3 regions of the Paenibacillus xanthanilyticus genome follow, and region 1 is predicted to be linked to each of the others. Evidence: riboswitches for the same ligand, from Rfam matches in the RefSeq annotation. Region 1 holds a riboswitch; each other region holds the start of a gene.
What was found. Region 1 has a riboswitch for cobalamin ahead of ACFSKT_RS03385 (energy-coupling factor ABC transporter permease). Riboswitches for the same ligand answer to the same signal wherever they lie in the genome.
Positions count from the first base shown of each region.

Region 2: another riboswitch for cobalamin. It lies ahead of cobJ (precorrin-3B C(17)-methyltransferase); the one in region 1 lies ahead of ACFSKT_RS03385 (energy-coupling factor ABC transporter permease).
Region 3: another riboswitch for cobalamin. It lies ahead of ACFSKT_RS07090 (ABC transporter substrate-binding protein); the one in region 1 lies ahead of ACFSKT_RS03385 (energy-coupling factor ABC transporter permease).

Region 1 is NZ_JBHUHA010000001.1:796,315-800,479, reverse strand. It holds gene ACFSKT_RS03390 (WG repeat-containing protein) at 1-1,900, shown strand, start outside; cobalamin riboswitch at 1,982-2,188, shown strand; gene ACFSKT_RS03385 (energy-coupling factor ABC transporter permease) at 2,345-3,115, shown strand; gene ACFSKT_RS03380 (energy-coupling factor ABC transporter substrate-binding protein) at 3,108-3,389, shown strand; gene cbiQ (cobalt ECF transporter T component CbiQ) at 3,386-4,165, shown strand, end outside.
Region 2 is NZ_JBHUHA010000001.1:3,288,782-3,292,946, forward strand. It holds gene ACFSKT_RS14035 (sirohydrochlorin chelatase) at 1-446, opposite strand, end outside; gene cobJ (precorrin-3B C(17)-methyltransferase) at 502-2,325, opposite strand; cobalamin riboswitch at 2,538-2,766, opposite strand; gene ACFSKT_RS14045 (hypothetical protein) at 4,072-4,165, shown strand, end outside.
Region 3 is NZ_JBHUHA010000001.1:1,758,029-1,762,193, forward strand. It holds gene ACFSKT_RS07085 (FecCD family ABC transporter permease) at 1-591, opposite strand, end outside; gene ACFSKT_RS07090 (ABC transporter substrate-binding protein) at 591-1,595, opposite strand; cobalamin riboswitch at 1,781-2,028, opposite strand; gene ACFSKT_RS07095 (PAS domain S-box protein) at 2,161-3,702, opposite strand; gene ACFSKT_RS07100 (heavy metal translocating P-type ATPase) at 3,884-4,165, opposite strand, start outside.

The DNA.
Region 1 (4,165 bases):
GCATCCCGACTACGCGTTCTATTGGTATTATTGGGCCGATGCGCAATGGAGAGCGGGGTTGCCGCAAGCCGCCTTGTTATCCGTTCGCCGCGCGCTGGAGTTTCCGCATCCGTATCCTTCGCGCGAAGAGCTGGAGCGGCTGCAGCGCGAGATAACGGGCCAGCTTCAACACGGCCACGGCGCCGCCGCGAGGGCGGAGGCGCTGTTCCCGGCATCGCTCAAGACCGTGAACGGCATACGATGGGGGTATATCGACCGTGCGGGCAAAATGGTGCTCCAGCCGCGGTTTCGCTCCGCCGCCGCGTTCGGCCGCACCGGGCTGGCGGCTGCCGGGACGGAGCAGGGGACGGGACTCATCGATACGTCGGGACGCTTCGTCGTCCAGCCGATCTATGACTCCATCGGCGAATTCTCGGAAGGGCATGCCGTCGTGATCGACAAAGAAGGCTTCAAGCTGATTGACGCCGAGGGGCGGATCGTCACGAAGCGTGCCTACTCGTTCTTAGGGAATTTGCATAACAACAGAGCCGTCTTCTATGTGCAGAACACGGATGGCAATTCGCTGTACGGTTATATCGACGGAGAAGGCAGCGAAGTCATCCCGGCCCGCTTCCAGGAGGCGGACGACTTTGAACGCAATCGCGCGCTGATCAAGACGAAGGAGGGCGAATACGCGGTCATTCGGCCAGACGGCACGCAGGTGGCCGTCTTCCATTACCCGTTCGTCGGCCCGCCGAGCGACGGTCTGCTTGCCTTCCAGCAGGAGGCCGGCGGCAAATACGGGTATATCGACGAGAAGGGCAGAGTCGTCATCCAGCCTGCATACACCTATGCGCAGCCGTTCCGCGACGGGCTTGCGGTCGTCAATACCGGCGAAGACTACAAATCGGTGTACGGCGTCATCGACAAGAAAGGCCAATATGTCGTGCAGCCGGGCTACAACGATATCCGACAGCTTGGCGACAATCGTCTGGCGCTCGGGCAGGCGATCGACGAGAACGAGCCCTATCGGGGCTCCATTTTCTTGGTTGCGACCGCGAAAGGCGTGCGGTTGAGCGACTTTGCCTATTTCGACGTTCAAGATTACAAGCAAGGACTGGCATCGGTCTACGATCGAACGCATACGTACTTTATCGACCGGACGGGCAAGGCAGCCCCGGGTTATCCCCGGATCAAAGGCAGCGGCACGTTAACGCTCGAGGATGGTCTGATCGCGGCGAACGTGGACCAGCGGCTCTCCTATTGGACGAACGACGGACAGTCCGTATGGCGGCAGAACAGCATCATTCCGCTGCGTGATCCCTATCGGGTGCGCGAGGTCAAATACAGCCCGAACAAGGATTACCTCGTCTATTATCCGCAGCTCGAAGGCATGTCGAATCCGAATACGCAGCAGAACGTCAACACGAAGCTCAAGGAACTTTCCCAAGTGAAGCCAGTTCCGGCGGATCAACAGCTTGAATCGTCCTATACCGGCGATTTCCAAATCTCGATGTTCCGCAAAAATCTGCTCGTCCTCGAGCTGTCCGGCTACGATTACCCGTTCGGCGCGGCGCACGGCATGCCGTCGCTGCTGTATCCGCACATCGACATCACGACCGGCGCGTTCTACAGGCTCGAAGACTTATTTAAGCCGGGCAGCGATTACGTGAAGGTGCTGAGCGACATCGTCGGCCAACAAATCAAGGATGATCCGCAGTACGATTACGTGTTCCCGGACACGTACAAAGGGATCGCGCCCGACCAGCCGTTCTACGTCTCGGAGACGGCGCTCCATCTGTATTTCGCCCCATACGAGATCGGGCCATATGCGGCAGGCTTCCCGACGTTCACGATCCCGTTCGCGCAGATTAACGCGATTTTGGCGAAGGACCGTCCGTTCTGGCAGTCCTTCCGCTAAGGCGCTCCTTCAAAACGGTTGTTGCGCAAAACGCGGCGACCGTTTACTATGTTCATAGGTTTCAACCCGCCGCGCGGGAATAAGTGAATAACGGAAACAGGTGCTGGAAGGGCGGCCGCTGCAGGCTGCCGTTCCGGCTTAATAGGGAAGTTCGGTGCAATGCCGACGCGGTCCCGCCACTGTTACGGAGGAGTCGAAAGCGCAAATTCGCCACTGGGTGCAACCGGGAAGGCGGCTGACGACGATGATGCCGGTAGCCAGGAGACCTGCCTGTTTCGACGACACTGCTTTACCTACGGGAGATAGGGAGGTGTTAGACGAGCAACCGGATGGTAGATAAGCTGCGTACATACGGGCGTCTTTCCCCTGCATCACGAAGGGGAGAGGCGCCTTTTTGGCGTGTTCGATCAGCGCGCGACAACTTAGTGGAGAGGAATTGGAGACGTGACAAAACGAAAATGGGCGGGGACGCTGTCGCTAATAGCGGCGTTCGCGCTGTATCTGTGGTTGAATGTGCCGCAATCCGCATACGCGATGCACATCATGGAGGGCTTCCTTCCTGTAGGATGGGCGATATTCTGGTGGGTCGTGTTCATTCCGTTCTTTGCGCTGGGACTTCGTGCCTTGCGAAAGGTGACGAAGGAGACGCCGGAGCTCAAAATCATGCTCGGTCTCGCGGGCGCCTTCACGTTCGTCCTATCTGCGCTGAAGCTGCCGTCCGTCACGGGCAGCAGCTCGCATCCGACCGGGACGGGCCTCGGCGCGGTCATGTTCGGCCCGCTCCCGATGAGCGTATTAGGATCAATCGTCCTGTTGTTCCAAGCGGTGCTGCTCGCGCACGGCGGATTGACGACGCTCGGGGCGAACGCGTTCTCGATGGCCGTCGCCGGGCCGATGGCCGGCTACGCAGTCTACGTCTGGCTGATGCGGACGACGGACAGACCGAAGCTGGCCATCTTCTTCGCCGCCGCGACAGCCGATCTGGCCACCTATATCATGACCTCGGCGCAGCTGGCGCTGGCGTTCCCGTCGGCTAGCGGCGGCATCGCCGCTTCGCTGATGAAATTCGGCGGCGTCTTCGCGCTCACCCAAATTCCGCTTGCGATTAGCGAAGGATTGCTGACCGTCCTAGTCTGGAACTGGCTGCAGGCATATGGAGCCGACGAATTCCGGCTGCTCCAGCGCAAAATGAAAGGAGCGCGTACCCATGTTTAAACGTTACCGCAATACGTGGATTGTTGCAGCCGTCGTGCTGCTCGCCGTGCTGCCGCTTGCCTTCGTCAACGGCGATTTCGGCGGTGCGGACGGCCAAGCCGAGGAGATGATCGCCACCGTGGATCCGGCCTACGAGCCATGGTTCTCCTCGCTGCTGTCGCCGCCGGGCGAAACGGAGAGCATGTTGTTCGCGCTGCAAGCGGCGCTCGGCGCGGGCTTCATCGGCTACGTCATCGGCTTGTTCCGGGGGAAAGCATTGAGAAAGAAGTCGTGATCCTGCATCAAATCGACAGCTATTCGTACGGCAATCGGTTGAGAAGCTTGCCGGCGACGGCAAAATGCGGCTTCGCCGCCGCGCTGCTGCTGCTTGCCTATCTGGCTGGGCCGGCGGAACAGGCGGCGATCACGGTCTGGCTGTGCAGCTGGACCGTACGCAGAGCGGGGATCGGCGCGAGATTCTACGCCGCCGCGCTCGGCAGCGTACTCGGCTTCTATCTGCTCAGTCTGCCTGCGCTGCTGGTTGAGGTGATGCCAGAGAGCGCGGCGATGGTACCCGCTGCGGTCGGCGTGGACATCGGCCGATGGCAGCTGGTCTTGACCGAGGACGGGGGCAAGCTCGCGCTGGGGCTCATGCTTCGCATTCTAGCCTGCTCAAGCTGCTTTCTCTTCCTCATTCTGACCACGCCGATGGCAGACCTGTTCCAGGTGCTGCGCAAGCTGCGCGTGCCGCTGCTCGTACTGGAAATCATGCAAATCATGTATCGGTTCCTTTTCCTTCTGCTCCAGACGGCCTTCGAGCTGTATACGGCTCAGCGGGCAAGAGGCGGCTATCGCGGCGCGAAGAGAACCATCGCCGATACGGCGACGCTCGCAGCCCGGTTGTTCGATCGGACGATGTCCCGTTACGAGGGTTGGATGCGCGGACTTCGCGCGAGAGGCTTCGAAGACGAGCTGCGGCTGGCGCCCGGCGAATCGGGAATCGTGCCGGCAAGGCTGCGGTTCGAAGCAGGGATCGGCATCGCGATCTTAACGTTATCGGCGCTGACGCTG
Region 2 (4,165 bases), 2.5 Mb from region 1:
AACAGATCGCTGTTCGCGTCCGGGTCGCTGCTGCCCCGCCCGACGACGAGCACCGCCGTGTCGCGCAGCTCCGCTTCCGGATCGAGTCCGGACTCGCGCAGCCGGGCCGAGAGAATCTCCAGCACTTGGTCATGCACGCCGATCGGGCGGCCGTAGATGAACTGAACGCCCCGGTGCCGTTCCCGCGCCTCGTCGATTGCCGCCGGGATATGCAGCTTCGCATGGCCGGCCGAGAATAGCGTGATCGGTATGACCGCCACCCGCTTCGCCCCCAGCGCGGCGCACTTGTCGAGCCCCTGATCGAGCGTCGGCTTCTCGAACTCGAGGAAACACGTCTCGACTAGCAGCCCGTCCAGCCGGTCCGCGATCGCCCCGACGAACGCCCTGACCTCGTCATTCCCTTCGGCATCTCGGCTGCCGTGGCCGACAAACAATACTGCATCCATATTTCGTCCGCTCCTCTTCCCATTTAATCCCGGCGTGCCGTCGACCTTCCATTCGTCAGTCGCCGCATACCGCGTTATCGATTGCAAACACAGGCAGATCCTGCTGCCTATAGCCTTCAAGCTCCTTCACCCGTTTGAAAAACTTGTGGAACCGTTCGTTCGGATGGCCCTCCGCCCGAAAACGCGCCACGATCCGCTCGATCGTCGGCACCAGCGCCTCCGGCTCGATCCCTTCCGCGACAGGCTGGGCGGCGTGCGCGTTGCGCCCGACCGTCTTCCCGCCGAGGAACAGATCGAATTTCCCCCTTCTGTATACGATGCCGATATCTTCGTTCACCGCGCCGTAGCACGCCATCCCGCAGCCATTGAAGCCAATGCGCAGCTCCTTGGGCACCTTGGCGCCGCCGAGCCCCGCGCCGAGCCGCTCCAAATACGGCACCGATTCGGCTTTCTCCATATTGCAAAAGTCGCACGCCTTGATCTGCACGACATCGCCGATCGGCGCCAGCGTGAATCCCGCCTCGCGAAGGCGGCCCGTCGCCGCATCCGGGTCGTCCGTCCGCAGGCGAACGATAAACTGGTGATGCGGCGTATACTCCAGCTCGCCCGCGTCGCCGACGATCTCGGCCAGCAGCATCATTTGCCCCGCGCTGAGCTTCTTGTTCGCCAGGCCAGGGCTAACCGTGAATTCGAATATCGCCTCCTGCCGGAACGCGGCTGCCGCACGGCCGCCATCCACGCCCTGCCCTTGTTCGGCTGTCGCCACGCCGCGGCTGGCATCGACCAGACGCAGCGCCTCCAGCGCAAGCGATAGCGGCGATGCCGAAGCAGCAGCTGCCTTCGCCGGCGAAGGCGCGATCCCGACAGTCTGCCGCCGCAGCGCGTTATGACCTGCCGGCTCCGCTGCTAACCAAGACCCGGACACGGCCTCCGTCCTCCTCGCCTCGCTTCCTTCGCGGTCGGCCGCAAGCCGCTCAAGCGTCTCGCCGTCCTCATCCCACCCCGCTTCTTCCGATCCGGCGTCTTGTTCCGTCACGCCAACCGTCTCCAGCGCCCATGGCTCCGCCTCGGTCCGCAGCCGCTCGTGCGGCCGCAGCGGCTGCACGTCCGCGCCAAGCGTATACTTCCGCTGATACCCGCGCGGCGTGATCATGAGCCCTTCATAGACGCTCGTGGCCGAATTGCCGATGATGACGGTCGTCAGCATGCCGATATCGTGCTCCAGCATCTCTCCGAGCGTCGTGATCACGACGTCCTGCCGGTCGCGGTAGGCGCTCTTGACGATGCCGACCGGCGTCTGCGCCGAACGGTACTTGAGTACGATCCGCTGCGTCTCGACGATCTGGCGCGTACGCCGCCCGCTGCGCGGATTGTACAGCGCAATGACGAAATCCGCGGAGGCGGCCGCCTCCACGCGCCGCTCGATGACCCGCCATGGCGTCAAATGATCGCTAAGGCTGATCGTGCACGCATCGTGCATGACCGGCGCCCCGAGCAGCGACGCCGTCGAGTTGATCGCCGAGATACCCGGGATAATCTCCACCGCCACGCCCGTCTCCCGCCGCCAGCCCCGCTCCATCAGCACCTCGTACACGAGGCCGGCCATGCCGTAGACGCCCGCGTCACCGCTCGAGATGACCGCGACCACGCGTCCGGCTTCCGCCTGCCGTACCGCTTCCTGCGCCCGGCTGACCTCCTCGGTCATCCCGGTCCGCACGACCTGCTGCTCGCTCAACAGCCCGCGGATCAGATCGACGTACGTGTTGTAGCCGATGACGATGTCGCTCTCTTGAATCGCTTCCTTTGCCCGTTTCGTGATATGTTCGAAGCTGCCCGGGCCGAACCCGACGATCAGCAGCTTGCCCGTTGTCCTCTCCATGCGATCCCGCCGCTCCTTCCTTGACCTATCCGCCTAACCGGCCGTTCCCCGGCCGATGCCAACGCAAAAAAGGACATCCCCAACACAAAACGTGTTAGAAATGCCCGTGGCTAACAAACGAATCCAAACGTCCGCCCCCGCTCGCATGCGCAAAGGGAAGCAGCGTTCCTGCTTGTCCGATCTCTAACACCACCCTAATTCCGCGTAGGTTAACAGTGCTGTTGAAACAGGCAGGTCTCCTGACTTAAAGCAATGCGCCGGCGGTCTTCCCGGGAGGCAGTCTCCCAGTGACTTCGGTTAGCGGCGCACCCGTCCGCGGCCATCGATCGGCCGGCGGACAAGCTTCTTACAGTGGCGGGTCCGTGTCGGTTTTGCACCGAACTTCCCTATTAAGCCATAATCGCGTTCACACGACTTGGCACCTGTTCCCAATATGCAATTGTCTCGACCATCATACAAGAGCCTGCCATCATCTGTCTATGAAAATAATGGTACGAGGCCCGGCGTCAAGGTTTCGCATTCCCGGCGCATAGCTTCCGCACGAACCGGCCATCCTATTTTCGACGGCGTGAAGAGAGGTGTGGTTCCATTGAGCCGAATGGTGAAAGGACTCAACACGCGAGGTAAACGGAAGTAAACACATTTTGCATAGAAGCGAGGGGTTGTGCCGCAGAGCATTCTGAGGGACACGTTACCATCAGGTAAACCGGATTTCTAACGGATGTGAAACAGATGTTGTCTCATTCTACGCATCGCCGTCGGAGAAGAGCCCTTAAAACGGGCTCTTTTTTCGTTTCGCACCATACCCGCACCGTTTTTTTGGGGAGAAGCGCGCATAGACGAGCCCCGTGCGGGACATTCTAATTATCGACGGCGTGAAGAGAGGTGTGGTTCCATTGAGCCGAATGGTGAAAGAACTCAACACGCGAGGTAAACGGAAGTAAACACATTTTGCATAGAAGCGAGGGGTTGTGCCGCAGAGCATTCTGAGGGACACATTACCATCAGGTAAACCGGATTTCTAACGGATGTGAAACAGAAGTTGTCTCATTCTACGTATCGCCGTCGGAAAAGAGCCCTTAAAACGGGCTCTTTTTTCGTTAGGGCGCCCCTTTGCGCATCATCACGAAACCATGTATAGAACGCCCCCGTCCCGGACATCATAATCTCGACGGTGAGAAGCGAGGTGTGGTTCCATTGGACGGCATCGTGCACGGACTCACAAGAGGTAAACGGAAGTAACACATTTTGCATAGAAGCGAGGGGTTGTGCCGCAGAGCATCTCTGAGGGACACATTGCCATTAGGTAAACCGGATTTCTAACGGATGTGAACAGAAGTTGACTCATTCTACGAATCACCGTCGGAAAAGAGCCCCTTCAAACGGGCTCTTTTTTCGTTATGCCCCCAAGTTGGCCGTGTTGGCTCGACTTTCGCATAGAACGTCCCCGTCTCGGGCAATATAATCTCGACGGTGAGAAGCGAGGTGTGGTTCCATTGGACGTCATCGTGCACGGACTCACTAGAGGTAAACGGAAGTAAACACATTTTGCATAGAAGCGAGGGGTTGTGCCGCAGAGCATTCTGAGGGACACATTACCGTCAGGTAACCGGATTTCTAACAGATGTGCAGCAGAAGTTGTCTCATTCTACGTATCACCGTCGGAAGAGGGCCCCTTCAAAAGGGCTCTCTTTTCCGTTAACGACGTTCGCAGTCGATGCCGCAATTATGCCGAGGAGGATCATAATGAACGACGAATACCGTCCTGCCCAACTGAACGCGGAACAGCTGAACGAGCTGCGGCAGACCGAAGAGCATCTCAGGTCGGCTTCCAACACGA
Region 3 (4,165 bases), 960 kb from region 1:
GCGCGCGCTGATGCTGCCCATTAGCCAAGCGTTGATTTCGTTGACGACGCCTTGCGACAGCGACGACATCAAGGACACGACCGCGCCGAGGAACGCCTGTACGATGACGCCGGACAGAATGAGCGTTTGGATATTCATCGCCCCCCGCGCGCGGGCCAGCGCCACGACGACACCCAGCGTGGCGATACCCGTTACGAACGCGACGCCCGGTATCAGCCACATGCCGACCGTCGCATGATAACCGAATAAAAGAATGAATGCCGCGCCCACGGAACAGCCCGTCGCGACGCCCAAGGTGAACGGATCGGCGAGGGGGTTGCGCAGCACGCCTTGAAAGCCCGCGCCGGCCAGCGACAGACAAGCCCCGACGAGCATGGCCAGCACGATGCGCGGCAGGCGCACCTGGGTGACGATCGCGATCGCGCTAGGGTCCGCGCCGCCGTCCCCGGCAGCGCCCGTCACAAAACGCAGCAGGATTTGCCATACCTCGGATAGCGGCAGTCTCGCCGATCCGATCGACAAACTAACCACGATAGATGCGGCAAGGAGGAGCATCGCTGCTCCTCCATACACGTACAATTTGCGCCGCATTACTTCACGAGATCCGGATGCAGCTTCTTCGCGACTTCGAGCAGGCCTTCCGCCAAGCGAGGGCCTACGCGAACAAGCGGATCCTGTTCGACTTCATACAGCTTTTTATTTTGAATGGCCGCGATGGCCTCCCAACCCGGACGCTTCTCGATCGCGTCCAGAATCGGGTTTTTCTCGCCTTCCTTGACGCTCAAGGACGCGTAGACGATGACGTCCGGATTTTGCTCGATGACCTTCTCCGGATCGATCTCGTACCAGCTCGACTGATCCGCGATGTTCGCGCCGCCCGCGAGCGTGATGATCTCGTCCAGAAATTCGCCTTTGCCCACCGTCCAGCCCGGGGAGAACTCGAGGTATACCTTCGGCTTAGGCGCGTCCTGCACGGCATCGATCACCTGCTGGCGCACGTCTTTCATATGATTGACCACTTCCAGCGCTTTGTCGGTCTTATTCATGATCGCGCCGATCTGGCCGATCTTGTTCATGACCTCGTCGTACGTCTTCGGATCGGTCGCCAGCACCGTCAGATTCAGGCCCCGCAGCTTCTCGATTGCCGGCGCGTTCATCGACGAGGACGCCAGCACGAGATCCGGCTTGAGCGCGACGATCGCTTCGATATTCGCCTCCATGCCGCCGACTTTCGCTTTCGCCGCCGCTTCTTCCGGATAATTCGAATTGTCGTCCACGCCGACAACCGCATCGCCCGCACCGATCGCGAACATGATCTCGGTTTCGCTCGGCACGAGCGTCACGACTTTCTCCGGCGCCTTCTCGAACGTAATTTGCGTGCCCGTCGCGTCGGTCACCGTCAGCGGGTATATCGGCGCCGCGGCCGTCTCGCCCCCCGCGTTGCCCGCGCCCGATGCGGCGTTATTCTCCACGGCCGCGTTGTCGTTCGCCGCCGAGCCGTTATTCTCCGCCTTGCCTCCACATGCCGCCAGCACCGCCAGCAGCATGGCCGCCACCAGCAGCATCGTCAATCTGAAGCCGATCGTTCTTTTCATGCTGTCCCCACTCCTTGTTCTTGCCGATATTGCAATTGCAATAAAAAAAGCACTCCCGTGACCGTGCCGGAAGTGCTTGCTGCAGACATTCGCGCGTTCATGAGACGCCTTCCAGCCTTATCAGCCGGCGCGTGCCGTAATCGTTCGTCCATTCCAAGCTCCAACACTTCCCCAAGTCCACGTGGGCAGCGTGCTACGAACAGGCAGGTCTCCTGACTCGAAAGCTTGCGCGCTGCCGTCTTCCCGGACCGCATAATCGGCCAGTGACATCGAGGGGCATCGCGTTGTCCCGGGACCGGCATTCGCCGTCCGTCGGACGCTTTCTTACAGTGGCGGGTCCGTGCCGGCATTGCACCGGTCTTCCCTTTTAACCTCCACGCGGCGCGCAATTGCTTGCGTTCCTCGCTTCGGCACCTGTTCCAAGTCTATGCAATTGTTCGACTGTAACTATATCACTCCGGGAAAAGGCTTGTCTACCCTTTTCGCCGTGGGCAGACGAGCAGAAGCGCGGAATGCAAAGAACCCCGGGGCATGTTGTCCCCGGGGCACGCGCGTGGGCTATGCGTCAAGCTTGCGCCGACCCAGCCGTAACCTTCGCCTTCTCGGCGGCCCGGCTGCCCGCGAGCGGCAGCACGACGGTCACCGTCGTGCCGAGTCCGCTCTCGCTGGCAAACGACATTTCGCCGTGATGCGCTTGGACGATTCGGTTGCAAATCATGAGCCCGAGCCCGGTTCCGCTGCTTTTGGTCGTATAGAACGGGCCGCCGAGCTTGTCGATCAGCTCGATCGGAATGCCGATGCCCTGATCTTTGATCAAGACCGTCACCTCGCCCTCCCGCAGCGCGCGCAGCTCGATCTCGATGCATCCGCCTCCTGGCATGGCCTCGATCGCGTTCTTCAGCAGGTTGATAAACACTTGCTTGATCTGATTCTCGTCGCAGTAGATCGACGTGTCCGCCGTGTCGTTCAACTTGATGCACAGCTCGACGTTTTTCATGATCGCTTGCGTCTCGAGCAGCGTCATGACCGCTTGCAGAATTCGGATCAGGTCATAATGGCCGAATAATTGATTGGCTTGCGGTTTGGCGAGCGCCATGAATTCCTGCACGATCTCGTTGATCCGGTCCAGCTCGGCCAGCATGATATCGAAGTAATCGTGGTGCTTGTCGAACTTCTTCTTCAGCAGTTGGGAGAACCCTTTGAGCGACGCAAGGGGATTGCGGATTTCGTGCGCGATGCCGGCCGCCATCTGCCCGGCGACCGACAGCTTCTCGGAATTGACGAGCGCTTCTTCCGCCCGCTTGCGCTCCCGGATATCCCGGTACACCGTCTGGACGACGATCCTTCGCCCAAGGAAATTGTGGATGCGTGTACTGGATGCTTCGACGTCGATCGTCTCTCCGTCCAACCCGATCAGCTTGCTCTCGACGAACTCGAGCGGATCGTCGGACTGCATGACCTTGGAGACGCGCTCTGCGGCGGCTAGCCGCTCGTCGGGATGAATAAGCGAGCCGATGCATTGATAGAGCAGCTGCTCCTGCGTCTCCGCCCCCAGCAGCTTCATCGCCGCGTTGTTTATATAGATGATGGTATCGCCGTCCTGCACGATGATCGGCTCCGGCAAATATTTGATCAGCCGCTGATACCGCACGTCGTTCTCGGTCGACAAATCGTCCGCCTGTTTCATGCTTGTCGTGTCCATGAGCGTCCCCATCAACGTCGGCTTGCCGCGATAGGTGATCATGTCCGCCTGCGTTTCGAAGTAAAACACGCTTCCGTCCTTGCGTAGACCCCGGATCCAACGCATCGCATTCCGTTCGCCGCTGAGCCGTCTGCGGGTTTCCTCGCGGAAGATTTCCATATCCTCCGGGTGCACGAGCTCCGGGGCTGTCATGCGCAGCATTTCTTGCTGAGTATAGCCAAACATCTCCGCGAGCCGGCCGTTCACGTATAGCAGCCGATCTTCGCTCGCCAAGAATACGCCCGTCAAGTAGTTGTCAACCAATCCGTTAATATTGCTCGTCAACATCGCATGAGGATTGATTATCCCTCGTTTTTTTAATTGGGCGGCTTGCTGTCCGTTAAAAAAAGTGACACGACTTCTCATCGTCCATCCTCCGCTGTTTTGGGCAACCTTGTGTATTACCATTCGCTGCCCTTGCTCCGAAAACCTTCGGCCCTTTTGGCTTATTTTGCTTCCCTCGGCAATCGAAAGGCCCATTCGTTCATGTCGATATAGTGCGATTGAAGTCAAAAGCAGGCGTTCCTTGGCAGGAGCGGCACGCCAATCAATCCGCGATCTTCCGCAGCTGGCGATTCAGCCTGAGGGCGTTGCCGACGACGGAGACGGAGCTGAACGCCATCGCGGTGCCCGCCATCCACGGCTCGAGCCCGCCGAAAGCCGCGAACGGAATGACGCAGGCATTGTACACGAAGGCAAAGCCCAGGTTCTGCCGAATATTGCGCAGGGTCAGTCTGCTGATCAAGACCGCGTCGGCGATGCCGGTGAGCCTCGCGCGGATGAGCGCCATATGGCCGGCCGCCAGCGCCGCGTCCGTGCCGTTGCCCAT